Regions from separate parts of the Pontibacter sp. CAU 1760 genome, predicted to be linked through region 2. Evidence: riboswitches for the same ligand, from Rfam matches in the RefSeq annotation. Region 2 holds a riboswitch; the other holds the start of a gene.
The links. A riboswitch is a leader RNA that binds a small molecule or an ion and turns the genes downstream of it on or off. The one in region 2 is predicted to bind S-adenosylmethionine.
Positions count from the first base shown of each region.

Region 1: linked by a shared signal. The riboswitch ahead of metH (methionine synthase) and the one ahead of ACXYMU_RS18190 (O-acetylhomoserine aminocarboxypropyltransferase/cysteine synthase family protein) in region 2 are both predicted to bind S-adenosylmethionine.

Region 1 is NZ_JBTLRL010000007.1:10,872-16,496, forward strand. Features, by position in the region: gene metH (methionine synthase) at 1-1,649, opposite strand, end outside; SAM riboswitch class I at 1,701-1,808, opposite strand; gene rpmA (50S ribosomal protein L27) at 2,119-2,388, opposite strand; gene rplU (50S ribosomal protein L21) at 2,458-2,769, opposite strand; gene ACXYMU_RS11205 (ribonucleoside-diphosphate reductase small subunit) at 3,391-4,359, shown strand; gene ACXYMU_RS11210 (ribonucleoside-diphosphate reductase subunit alpha) at 4,735-5,625, shown strand, end outside.
Region 2 is NZ_JBTLRL010000016.1:20,751-26,375, forward strand. Features, by position in the region: gene ACXYMU_RS18180 (hypothetical protein) at 1-402, opposite strand, end outside; gene metX (homoserine O-acetyltransferase MetX) at 738-1,790, opposite strand; gene ACXYMU_RS18190 (O-acetylhomoserine aminocarboxypropyltransferase/cysteine synthase family protein) at 1,803-3,128, opposite strand; SAM riboswitch class I at 3,390-3,497, opposite strand; gene ACXYMU_RS18195 (phosphoribosylaminoimidazolesuccinocarboxamide synthase) at 3,952-4,899, shown strand; gene ACXYMU_RS18200 (STAS domain-containing protein) at 4,954-5,331, shown strand; gene ACXYMU_RS18205 (ribonuclease Z) at 5,346-5,625, shown strand, end outside.

The sequences.
Region 1 (5,625 bases), on a different contig from region 2:
TCGATATAATCCACGGCATAGTTGTTGTGCTCCTCGATGCCGGTGGCAATAGCCAGGATGTTCGGGTCGAAAATGATGTCCTGTGGCGGGAAGCCTACTTCATCCACCAGAATGCGGTAAGACCGCTCACAGATCTCGATTCTCCGCGCAAAGGTATCTGCCTGCCCCTGCTCATCAAACGCCATCACCACCACCGCTGCGCCATACTGGTGTACCTTGCGCGCCAGGGTTATAAAGCTTTCTTCGCCTTCTTTCAGCGAGATAGAATTAACGATTGACTTGCCCTGCACACATTTCAGCCCCGCCTCGATTACGCTCCACTTCGAGGAGTCGATCATGATGGGCAGTTTGGAGATCTCAGGCTCTGAGGCAATCAGGTTGAGGAAGTTGGTCATGGCCTCCTCAGAGTCCAGCATACCTTCGTCCATATTTACGTCGATGATCTGCGCGCCGCCCTCTACCTGCTGCTGCGCCACCGACAAAGCCTCCTCAAACTTGCCTTCCACAATCAGGCGGGAGAATTTCTTGGAACCGGTTACGTTGGTGCGCTCCCCCACGTTGATGAAAAGTGATTCCGGCGTTACGGTGAGCGGCTCCAGGCCGCTGTAGCGCGGATAAGGGGCCACTTCTGACGGCACATGTGGCTTATACCGCTGCGCCAAGTCTGAGATGACCTTTACGTGCATCGGTGTGGTACCGCAACAACCGCCTAATATATTGACCAGGCCTTCTTTCAGGTATTCTTCCACCACAGCACCCATTTGCTGCGCGGTTTCGTCGTAGCCACCAAAGGCGTTCGGCAGTCCGGCGTTCGGGTAGGCACTGATATAGGAATTAGAGATGCGGGAAAGCTCCTGGATGTGTGTTTTAAGTTGGCGGGCACCCAGCGCACAGTTAAAGCCGATGCTCAGGATAGGCGCATGCGAGATGGAGTTCCAGAAGGCCTCCACCGTTTGGCCAGACAAGGTGCGGCCGCTGGCATCGGTAATGGTACCGGACACCATGATGGGCAGTTCCTTGCCGCCGTCCTGCACAAACTGCTGGATGGCAAAAAGCGCCGCTTTACAGTTCAGCGTGTCGAATACGGTTTCCACCAGCAGCAAATCCGCGCCGCCATCTACCAGACCGCGCACCTGCTCATAATACGCCTCCACCAGTTGGTCGAAAGTAATGGCGCGGTAGCCGGGGTTGTTCACATCTGGCGATAGGGAAGCCGTGCGGTTTGTCGGGCCAATAGCACCGGCTACAAAACGCGGACGGTTCGGTATACGCGCCTCTATCTCGTCTGCTGCCTCGCGTGCTAACCTCGCCGACTCATAGTTCAGCTCATACACCAGTTCCTCCAAATGGTAATCGGCCATAGCGATGCTGGTGCCGCTAAAGGTATTGGTTTCCACGATGTCGGCACCTGCCTCCAGGTACTCGGCATGTATGGCTTTGATGATATCGGGGCGGGTAATAGAGAGCAGGTCGTTGTTGCCTTTCAGGTCGCTGGGGTGGTTGGCAAAGCGCTCACCACGGAAATCAGCTTCTGTCAGTTCGTAACGCTGAATCATGGTGCCCATGGCGCCATCCAGCACGAGCACACGCTCTTTTAATAGTGTATGTATGGGGTGATTTGTCATTGTCGGTGTCGTCTTTCTTCTCATAAGTCTGTCTGCGTTCGGCTTATCAAGAAGGACACCTGCGGGAGGGGTTCAATCTTATCTTCTCCGGCCACATATGCTCCGGAAGGGAATTAGCACCAAGCTGTTACAAGGTTGCTAAGACGTCGTAGGGCCCTATCCCTCGGTCTTTCTTGATAAGAAGCTGCAAATTAACACTATATCCGCACAAAAACGAATTAAGTTGCTATAAAATGTCACGTTGCTTAACAAAATCGAAATGACAGGAGCGTTTTGCTGCCTGGTATTTGACCTCAGACAGGCCTTGGTCTTGTTCTATGACAGTGTGCTTCCCTTTGGTTGTGCAGCTTCTGCAGGATCAGGCAGCAAAAAGCCTGAGAGTACACAAGAAGGCTATTCCGGCTTTTGAAAGTCTTTTGCAGATCAGCATAAACAAGAAAAGGGACGCTTGCGCATCCCTTTCCCTGACTGCCGAGGCAGTGCAATGTTGTTACTAAGCTTCTGCCTCTACCTTAGGAAGTACAGAAACGTAAGAACGGTTCTTCTTTCCTTTTCTGAACTGAACGATACCGTCCGTCAGGGCGAAAAGCGTGTGGTCTTTACCCATACCCACGTTTGTGCTTGGGTGGTGGGCAGTGCCTCTTTGTCTTACAATGATGTTACCAGCGATGATATCCTGGCCACCGTAAATTTTAACACCAAGTCGTTTAGAATGCGACTCGCGGCCGTTATTAGAACTACCTGCTCCTTTTTTGTGTGCCATTTTCTTAAAATTTAATCCGGGTCAGAGGACTGATCCCGAAGAGTTTTCACGTTAATTTCTTCTTACTGCTTATCCAATGCTCTCGATCAGGACCTTGGTGAAGTGCTGGCGGTGGCCATTCTTCTTCTTGTATCCTTTTCTTCTCTTCTTTTTGAAAACGATCACTTTGTCGCCTTTCACAGTGCTGGTAAGGATTTTACCTACCACCTTCACACCTTCTACGAAAGGAGCACCCAAAGTAACAGTGCCGTTATCATCAGTAAGAAGAACATTGGCGAACTCAACGGCGTCACCCTCATTGCCGGAAAGCTTGTTAGCGTAGATGAACTTGCCGCTCTCTACTTTGGTCTGTTGACCTGCGATTTCTACAATTGCGTACATCAGCTTCAATGTATATTTAAAAGTTTAGTGCGCAAAGGTACGGCACTTATTCAATAAATGCAACGGCTTGTGCCACAAATTGTTCGTGCATTGCACCCAAACATTACCCACATCCGTGGATAACTTTGTTGATATCTCCGACACAAATCTACATGCTTGTGAATAACGCTCGCAACCAGTTACACACCAATGATTTACACTCAAACAGGATTCTTATGATTTTCCACAAATTGCACCAAAATTTGTATCTCAAGGGGTCGGCGCTGCGCAGATATGTGCGCTTTTAGCTTTCCTTTACTCTTGTGTTGCTATCCACAGAGTTACACACATTTACAACTGCCAAAACCCCTCCCAGGCAGGCTATATACATACATTTCAATATTTTAGGTTGATTATATAGACGGCTGGCAGTGTGGATAACTATGTGAATTTAGGCTAAAAACGGCCCAGGCTTTCAACTGAGAGGATGTGCATAAATTGAACAACTTTAACCCCGCATTTCAAGTTCAATTCTCTATATTTGAAGTCTAGATAATCGCCGGTAAAGCTTTCGCTAAACATATTCATCCGGTCATATGTTCTGAGGGCAAATGCTCTTCAACAAACTTAACACAATATATTATGAATGATATGGAGCCAATACTGAAAGAGAATCCCAACCGCTTCGTTTTGTTTCCGATTCAGAATGATGAGGTTTGGCAAATGTATAAGAAGGCAGAAGCCAGCTTCTGGACCGCCGAAGAGATAGACCTGGGTCAGGACCTGAAAGACTGGGAGAACCTGAACGACGGCGAGCGCCACTTCATTAGCCACGTGCTGGCTTTCTTTGCGGCCTCTGACGGCATCGTGAACGAGAACCTGGCCGTGAACTTCATGAACGAGGTGCAGATTCCGGAGGCGCGTTGCTTCTATGGCTTCCAAATCATGATGGAGAACATTCACTCAGAAACCTACTCGTTGCTGATTGATACCTACGTAAAAAAGCAAAGCGAGAAAGACCACCTGTTCAATGCACTCGAGACCGTTCCGGCGGTAGGCAGAAAAGGCGAGTGGGCCTTGAAGTGGATCGAGAGCGAGAACTTTGCAGAGCGCCTGATCGCTTTTGCAGCGGTGGAAGGCATTTTCTTCTCTGGTTCTTTCTGCTCTATCTTCTGGATGAAAAAGCGTGGCCTGATGCCGGGCTTAACCTTCTCGAACGAGCTCATCAGCCGCGATGAAGGATTGCATTGCGACTTTGCCTGCCTGCTTTATAAGATGCTGGTGAACAAACTGCCTGAGGCACGCGTGCAGGAAATCATCCGCGACGCAGTTAGCATCGAGCAGGAGTTTGTAACAGACGCTTTGCCGGTAGACCTGATCGGGATGAACTCAAAGCTGATGAACCAATACATCGAGTTTGTGGCTGACCGCCTGTTGCTGGAGTTAGGCTGCGGCAAGATCTACAACTCCACCAACCCATTCGACTTCATGGAAATGATATCGCTGCAGGGCAAGACCAACTTCTTTGAGAAGCGCGTAGGGGAGTACCAGAAAGCAGGAGTTGGCGGCGACAAAGACAAAAAGATCTTCTCGCTGGACGAGGACTTTTAATATAGCAGACGCTTTAGTAAATTTAAGAAGCCAAAGGGAAAGCCTTTCTTTTCCCACTCCATATAGTACGCTTACACATACATAAATATTAAGTCCTGGCTTTGGCAGGTTCTACATCGGTTGGAGCCAGGCACTATACCCTGTCAGGGAGAGTGAACACTGCCCGATGGGATATCTACCCCCTGCTGTATAGCAGAAACGTTTAGCTTAACCGATAACTAATTGCACTACAACGCTTTATATCGCACCATGCGTATGGGCAGATTGTGTGGCATCTCATAAGTAATTCCGGCAACTGTAGTGGCAGCGGCCTTACCCTATACCTGTACCATATTGATAACCCGGGCCTTTAGAACCCGCTAATATTATACGCCTATGTTAGTAGTTAAACGCGACGGCAGACGCGAATCCGTTAAATTCGACAAGATTACAGCACGCATCGAGAAGCTGTGCTACGGCCTCCACATGGATTATGTGTCGCCGATAGAGGTGGCCAAGAAGGTGATCGACGGCATCTACGACGGAGTGACCACCGTGGAGCTGGACAACCTGGCTGCTGAGACCGCTGCTTCCCTGACGACCAAGCACCCGGACTATGCGGTGCTGGCGGCACGTGTGGCGATCTCGAACCTGCACAAGGTTACCAGCAAGTCGTTCTCCAATACCATGAAGCGCCTCTATACCTACGAGGACCCGAAAACAGGGGAGAATGCCTCGCTGATTGCGAAGGATGTGTATGAGATTGTGCGCAAAAACGCCGCATTGCTCGACTCCACCATCATCTACGACCGTGACTACAATTACGATTACTTTGGCTATAAGACACTGGAGCGCTCTTACCTGCTTCGCCTGGATGGCAAGATAGTGGAGCGCCCGCAGCATATGCTGATGCGTGTGGCCGTGGGTATACACAAGGAGGACATCGAATCTGCCATCGAGACTTATAACCTGATGTCGGAGAAGTGGTTTACCCACGCCACGCCAACATTGTTCAACGCCGGCACACCAAAGCCGCAGCTGTCTTCGTGCTTCCTGCTGACGATGAAGGACGACAGCATACCAGGCATTTACGACACGCTGAAGCAGTGCGCGCAGATCTCGCAGAGCGCCGGCGGTATCGGCCTGAGCATCCATAACGTGCGTGCCACGGGTTCCTACATCAAAGGCACCAACGGTACTTCTAACGGTATCATCCCGATGCTGAAGGTGTTTAACGATACGGCCCGCTACGTGGACCAGGGCGGCGGCAAGCGCAAAGGTGCTTTC
Region 2 (5,625 bases):
AATCTTAGGGTTTAAGGCTAGTTCCTGCAAGGCCTGCTCTACTTGGTTGGCGTTCAGCCCATCGGCCAACTTTACACCGTGCAAAAGGCCTGTGCTCGTAGCCAACACTTCCTGCTGTTGCCCCAAAAAGCTATACTGTGCTAAAACGCGTTGTTCTTCATCTGCCGTTAGGCCGTTTTCAAAAGACACTACTACCTTTTGTGTAAACACATTGCCAAGAAATTTCTCCTTGTCGCCTAGGGTGAGGGTGTAAATTTGAAATGGGGCACTGGCTTGGGCTTTTAAGAGTTTAGGTCCGGCTTTAACGTTCCGAATGGGTGCTGGGCCATCCTGGCGGCACGAAGTAGAAAGAAAAAGCAGGAGCGCAAAGCATATAAAAGCAGGTAGGGTAAATCTTTTCATATCCGTACAAATTATATCGCTGTCATATAATTATTGTACGGGCAATCTTGGTTTAAAGCTGAAAGAGAATTAGTTAATATAACTAATTTTTTAGATTAACATTTTGTTAATTAAAAGTTCCATTTCTAATGAAATGTTCTGAGTCAAGACACAGAGCTTACCCCTCAAACATAAACAATTAAAGCTCAGCTGGTTGACCCTAAAACTAAGTATTCTGTACTTAAATTTAATGTGGTTCTGTGCTTAGATCATTTTACCGACCCACCCAGTCTTTGATACCTCCAATTCGCAGCCTTCCTACTTAGCTATCATTCCAGGTTCAACGCTATTACTTACTAGTGCTCATACCTTACCGCTTCAATTTGCTCCGCGTCCTGGTAGAACTGGGCAATAGCGTCTTTCAACTGCTCGAACTCTACCAGAAATCCATCGTGGCCGTAGTTCGACCGAATCAAGTGAAAAGTGGAGCCACGCACGTGCTCATGCAGGAAACGCTGCTCTTCTACCGGGAACAACAAATCCGATTCAACCCCAACAAAAAGGCTGCGTGCTTTGAGCTGGCTTAAGGCTTTTTCCAACCCTCCGCGGTCACGACCGACATGATGCGAGTCCATGGCTTTGGACAACAGCCAGTATGTATAAGCGTTAAAGCGCTTCGAGAGCTTTTCGCCTTGATGTACCTGGTAGCTCGATGCCCTGAAATTATCAGTGATGCTGTTGCCGGGCTCCTGCTGGGTGGCCAGGTAGGTATCGTAATGCCTGTAAGAAAGCATGGCAATGGCGCGGGCCGTCTTTAATCCTTCCAAGCCAGCTGTGTCCGTATCGGTCTCCCAGCTCGGGTCTTGCCGGATAGCCATCCGCTGGGTTTCGTTGAAGGCGATGCCCCACGGTGAATGCCTCGCGTTAGAAGCTACGTGCACCAGCCGCTCGAACACTTCCGGACTCTGCAAGGCCCACTCCAGCGCCTGCTGTCCGCCCAAAGAGCCGCCAATGAGGGTATGGACCTGCTCAAACCCGAGTTCCTGCCGTAGCAGCTCAAAAGCAGCCACCACGTCGCGGTTCGTCAGCTGTGGGAAGGTATGGTAATAAGGTGTTCCTGTTTCCGGGTTAATGCTCAACGGGCCTGTAGAGCCGTAGCACCCGCCTAAAGTGTTGGCACAGATCACAAACCAGTCCTGCGGATCATAAAGCTTTCCCTCGCCAAACAGGTCGCACCACCAGTCGGTAAAATCCGAATTCCCCGTTAAGGCATGGCATACCCACACAATGTTATCACGCTGCGGGTTTAGTTGGCCGTATGTGCTATAGGCAAGCTGAAAGCCGGGAAGTTTCCTCCCCGACTCTAGCTCAAATGTATGATCGTACTCAAATATGTGCTGTGTTGGCATAGTCTATAATAATTAGGCAGCTGGCTCGGGCTGCTTCTCTTTTACCTTGGCAAAAGCTTGTTCAAAATCCGCTTTGATATCGTCGAGGTGCTCGATGCCTGCAGATACGCGCAGCAATGTTGGCTCTACTCCTGCGCTTAACTGCTCCTCACCGGAAAGCTGCTGATGGGTGGTGGAGGCCGGATGGATGATCAGTGTCTTGGCGTCGCCTACGTTGGCCAGGTGGCTAACCAGTTGAAGGCTATTCACAAACGTTTCTGCCTGGTGCTGCTCACCTTTCAGTTTAAAGGAAAGTACGCCGCCGAAACCCCGCTTCAGGTATTTTTTGGCGAGCGTGTGGTACTTGCTGCTCTCCAGGCCAGGATAGTTCACCGACTCCACCAACTCATGCTGCTCCAGCCACTGAGCTAAAGCCAGCGCGTTCTCTACTGTTCTGTCCACGCGCAGGGATAGCGTTTCGAGGCCCTGCAATAACAGGAAGGAGTTGAAGGGGCTTAAGGCCGGACCGAAGTCGCGCAAACCCTCTACGCGGGCACGTATGGCAAAGGCGATGTTACCGAATGGGCCGTCTGATCCGAATACTTCCCAGAATTTCATGCCGTGGTATCCTTCCGATGGCTCAGAGAACTGCGGAAACTTTCCGTTGCCCCAGTTAAAGTTACCACCGTCCACGATCACACCACCGATGCTGGTACCGTGGCCGCCAATCCACTTGGTAGCGGATTCTACCACCACATTCGCGCCGTGCTCCAGCGGGCGGAAAAGGTAACCGCCCGCACCGAAGGTATTGTCAACTACCAGTGGCAGGTCGTGCTTGCGCGCCAAAGCGGCTATCGCCTCAAAATCCGGAATATTAAAACGCGGGTTGCCAATTGTCTCGACATAGATGGCTTTGGTCTTTTCGTCAATCAACTGCTCGTAGCTTGCTACCTCGTCGTTCTCCGCAAACCGCACTTCCACACCCAAGCGCTTAAACGACACCTTAAACTGGTTATAAGTGCCGCCATACAAAAACCTGGTGCTCAAAAAGTTGTCTCCGGCAGCTACAATGTTGTTGAGCGCAATAAACTGCGCTGCCTGCCCCGATGCCACTGCCACTGCCGCTACGCCTCCTTCCAGTGCCGCCACGCGCTTCTCAAACACATCCGTGGTCGGGTTCATGATCCGGGTATAAATGTTTCCGAACTCTTTCAGGGCAAACAGGTTAGCCCCATGCTCCGCGTCCTTAAAGGTGAAAGAGGTGGTCTGGTAAATCGGTACGGCGCGCGACTGTGTGGTAGGATCAACTTCCTGGCCGGCGTGCAACTGCAGTGTTTCGAAGTGTAATGGCTGTGACATGGTTGTTCAGTTTTGGGTTGTGGATTACAATTTAGATTCGGTAAACGCGATGTGCGTGGGTACGTAGTGACGGCAATCGTTTTGTTGCCGCGGTAAATGATGGAGGTCTTGCCTGAATTAGCAACAACAGCCCGGCAAGTTGCGCATGGGCATGGCAGCGTACCAAACAGGGGCAGCAAAACAGGCAAGCCCTGGCCTGGCTGCGGGTATAGACGAGAATAAGTAATGCGAAGAATGGATTTCCCTTTTCATATTCGTATCAATTTATATTCATCCGGATGTTCCGGAATCAGGAATTAGCACCTTAACCGCGGTAGTTAGGTTGCTAGAGTTTCACAGAGCCTGTCTCTCCACTCTTCTTTATAAATCAAAATCCGAAGGGATATTTGACTTGATGTTGCAATTATAAGGCGCTGAATAAACAATTCCAAATTAATCAGCCTTTTTATAATGAATTTCATAATACACCCTACCTCTCTTACGTTACCAAGTTCATCGGATCATGGGCATAGCACTGTCTGCAAAATTTCAATTTCGAGGCATTAGTAAATCAAAAAAGCCGAGCTGATAATTATGCCCGGTACTCCTCCTGTACACGCATAATCAAAAGCACATCATTTATATGTACAAACACATATTCAATATAAAGTACAATTTATAGGTGTATAAATATAAAACTTTGTATATATTTAGGTAGTATCTTAACCTATGCTTGATGACGTTACAAAAGCCTGCAGTATAGCTTGTGGAATGTGAAGACATATTTGTTTCCTTGCCCATAAAATATAATTACCTTTACCCGTCTATCAAAAACACTCACTCGATGGAGGCAATCAAAGAAACCAACTTCTCTTTTCCCGGACAGACCGGATTTTACAAAGGCAAGGTGCGCGACGTATACTATTTCGACGAACAACTGGCCATTGTTGCCACCGACCGTATTTCAGCATTCGATGTGGTACTGCCACGCGCCATACCTTACAAAGGGCAGGTGCTGAACCAGATTGCCAGCCTCAACCTGGCGGCCACGGCAGACATTGTGCCTAACTGGGTACTCTCTACGCCGGACCCTAACGTGACCATTGGCTACCGTTGCGAGCCTTATAAAGTGGAGATGGTGATCAGGGGCTACCTGGCTGGCCACGCCTGGCGCGAATACAAGGCCGGCAAGCGCAGCGTGTGCGGCGTCAGCTTGCCAGACAGGCTGCGCGAGAACGACAAACTTCCGGAGCCTATCATCACGCCGACCACAAAAGCAGATGAAGGCCACGACGAGGATATTTCCAGAGAAGAAATTTTGGCGAAAGGCCTTGTTTCAGAGCAGGATTATATTATATTAGAGCAGTATACGCGGGCGCTTTTTGCCCGCGGCACAGAACTTGCAAAACAACGCGGACTGATATTGGTTGATACCAAATATGAGTTTGGCAAGCACCATGACAAGATATACCTGATCGACGAAATTCATACCCCCGACTCGTCCCGCTACTTTTACAGCGAAGGCTACCAGGAGCGGCAGGACAAAGGGGAGTCGCAGCGCCAGTTGTCAAAGGAATTTGTGCGGCAGTGGCTGATTGAAAACGGTTTTCAGGGGAAGGAGGGCCAGCAAGTACCAGAAATGACTGATGAAATTGTTGCAGGTATTTCAGCACGTTACATCGAGTTGTTTGAGGTGTTCACGGGGCAGGATTTCAAGAAAAACACATACGAAAACGTGTTGGCTCGCATCGAGAAGCAGGTTCTTAACAATAATTTTAACGCTAAAAACTAAAAATATTAAAGTAGTTTTTGGTACATTCGCATCTAAATCTTTAGTGGTAGATCTATGAAGTACACGATTGATAAGAAAGAAAATTATACAATTATAACGATCGATGAGAAGAAGCTGGACACATCTATTGCGCCAGATCTTAAGTCAGAGTTCGTTAAATTGAATGCCGAGGGGATCACCAACTTGATTCTTGACCTGAGCAACGTGAAATATACGGACTCTTCAGGATTGAGCTCTATCCTGATTGCTAACCGTCTTTGCAACTCTTCCAGTGGCTTGCTCATCTTAACCGGACTGCAGGATCATGTAATGAAGTTGATCACGATCTCCAAGCTGGAGTCTGTGCTGAACATCCTCCCAACAGTGGAAGAGGCGATTGACCGCGTGTTTCTGCATGAGATAGAGCAGGACCTGACCAACAAGGAAGACTAATCTAACTGCCCGCTGTGGATTTCGAACTCAGGATACTGGGCAGTTCGTCGGCCACACCTTCGGCAAACAGACACCATACCGCTCAGGTTCTAACGATTGATAACCAATATCACCTGATAGATTGCGGTGAAGGAACGCAGATGCAGCTGATGCAATACAAGATAAAGCATCAGCGCATCTGCAATATCTACATCAGCCACCTCCACGGCGACCATTACTTCGGTTTGCCGGGGTTGCTGTCTACCATGCACCTGCAGGGCCGTGTTATACCCCTGCACCTCTTCGGCCCTCCCG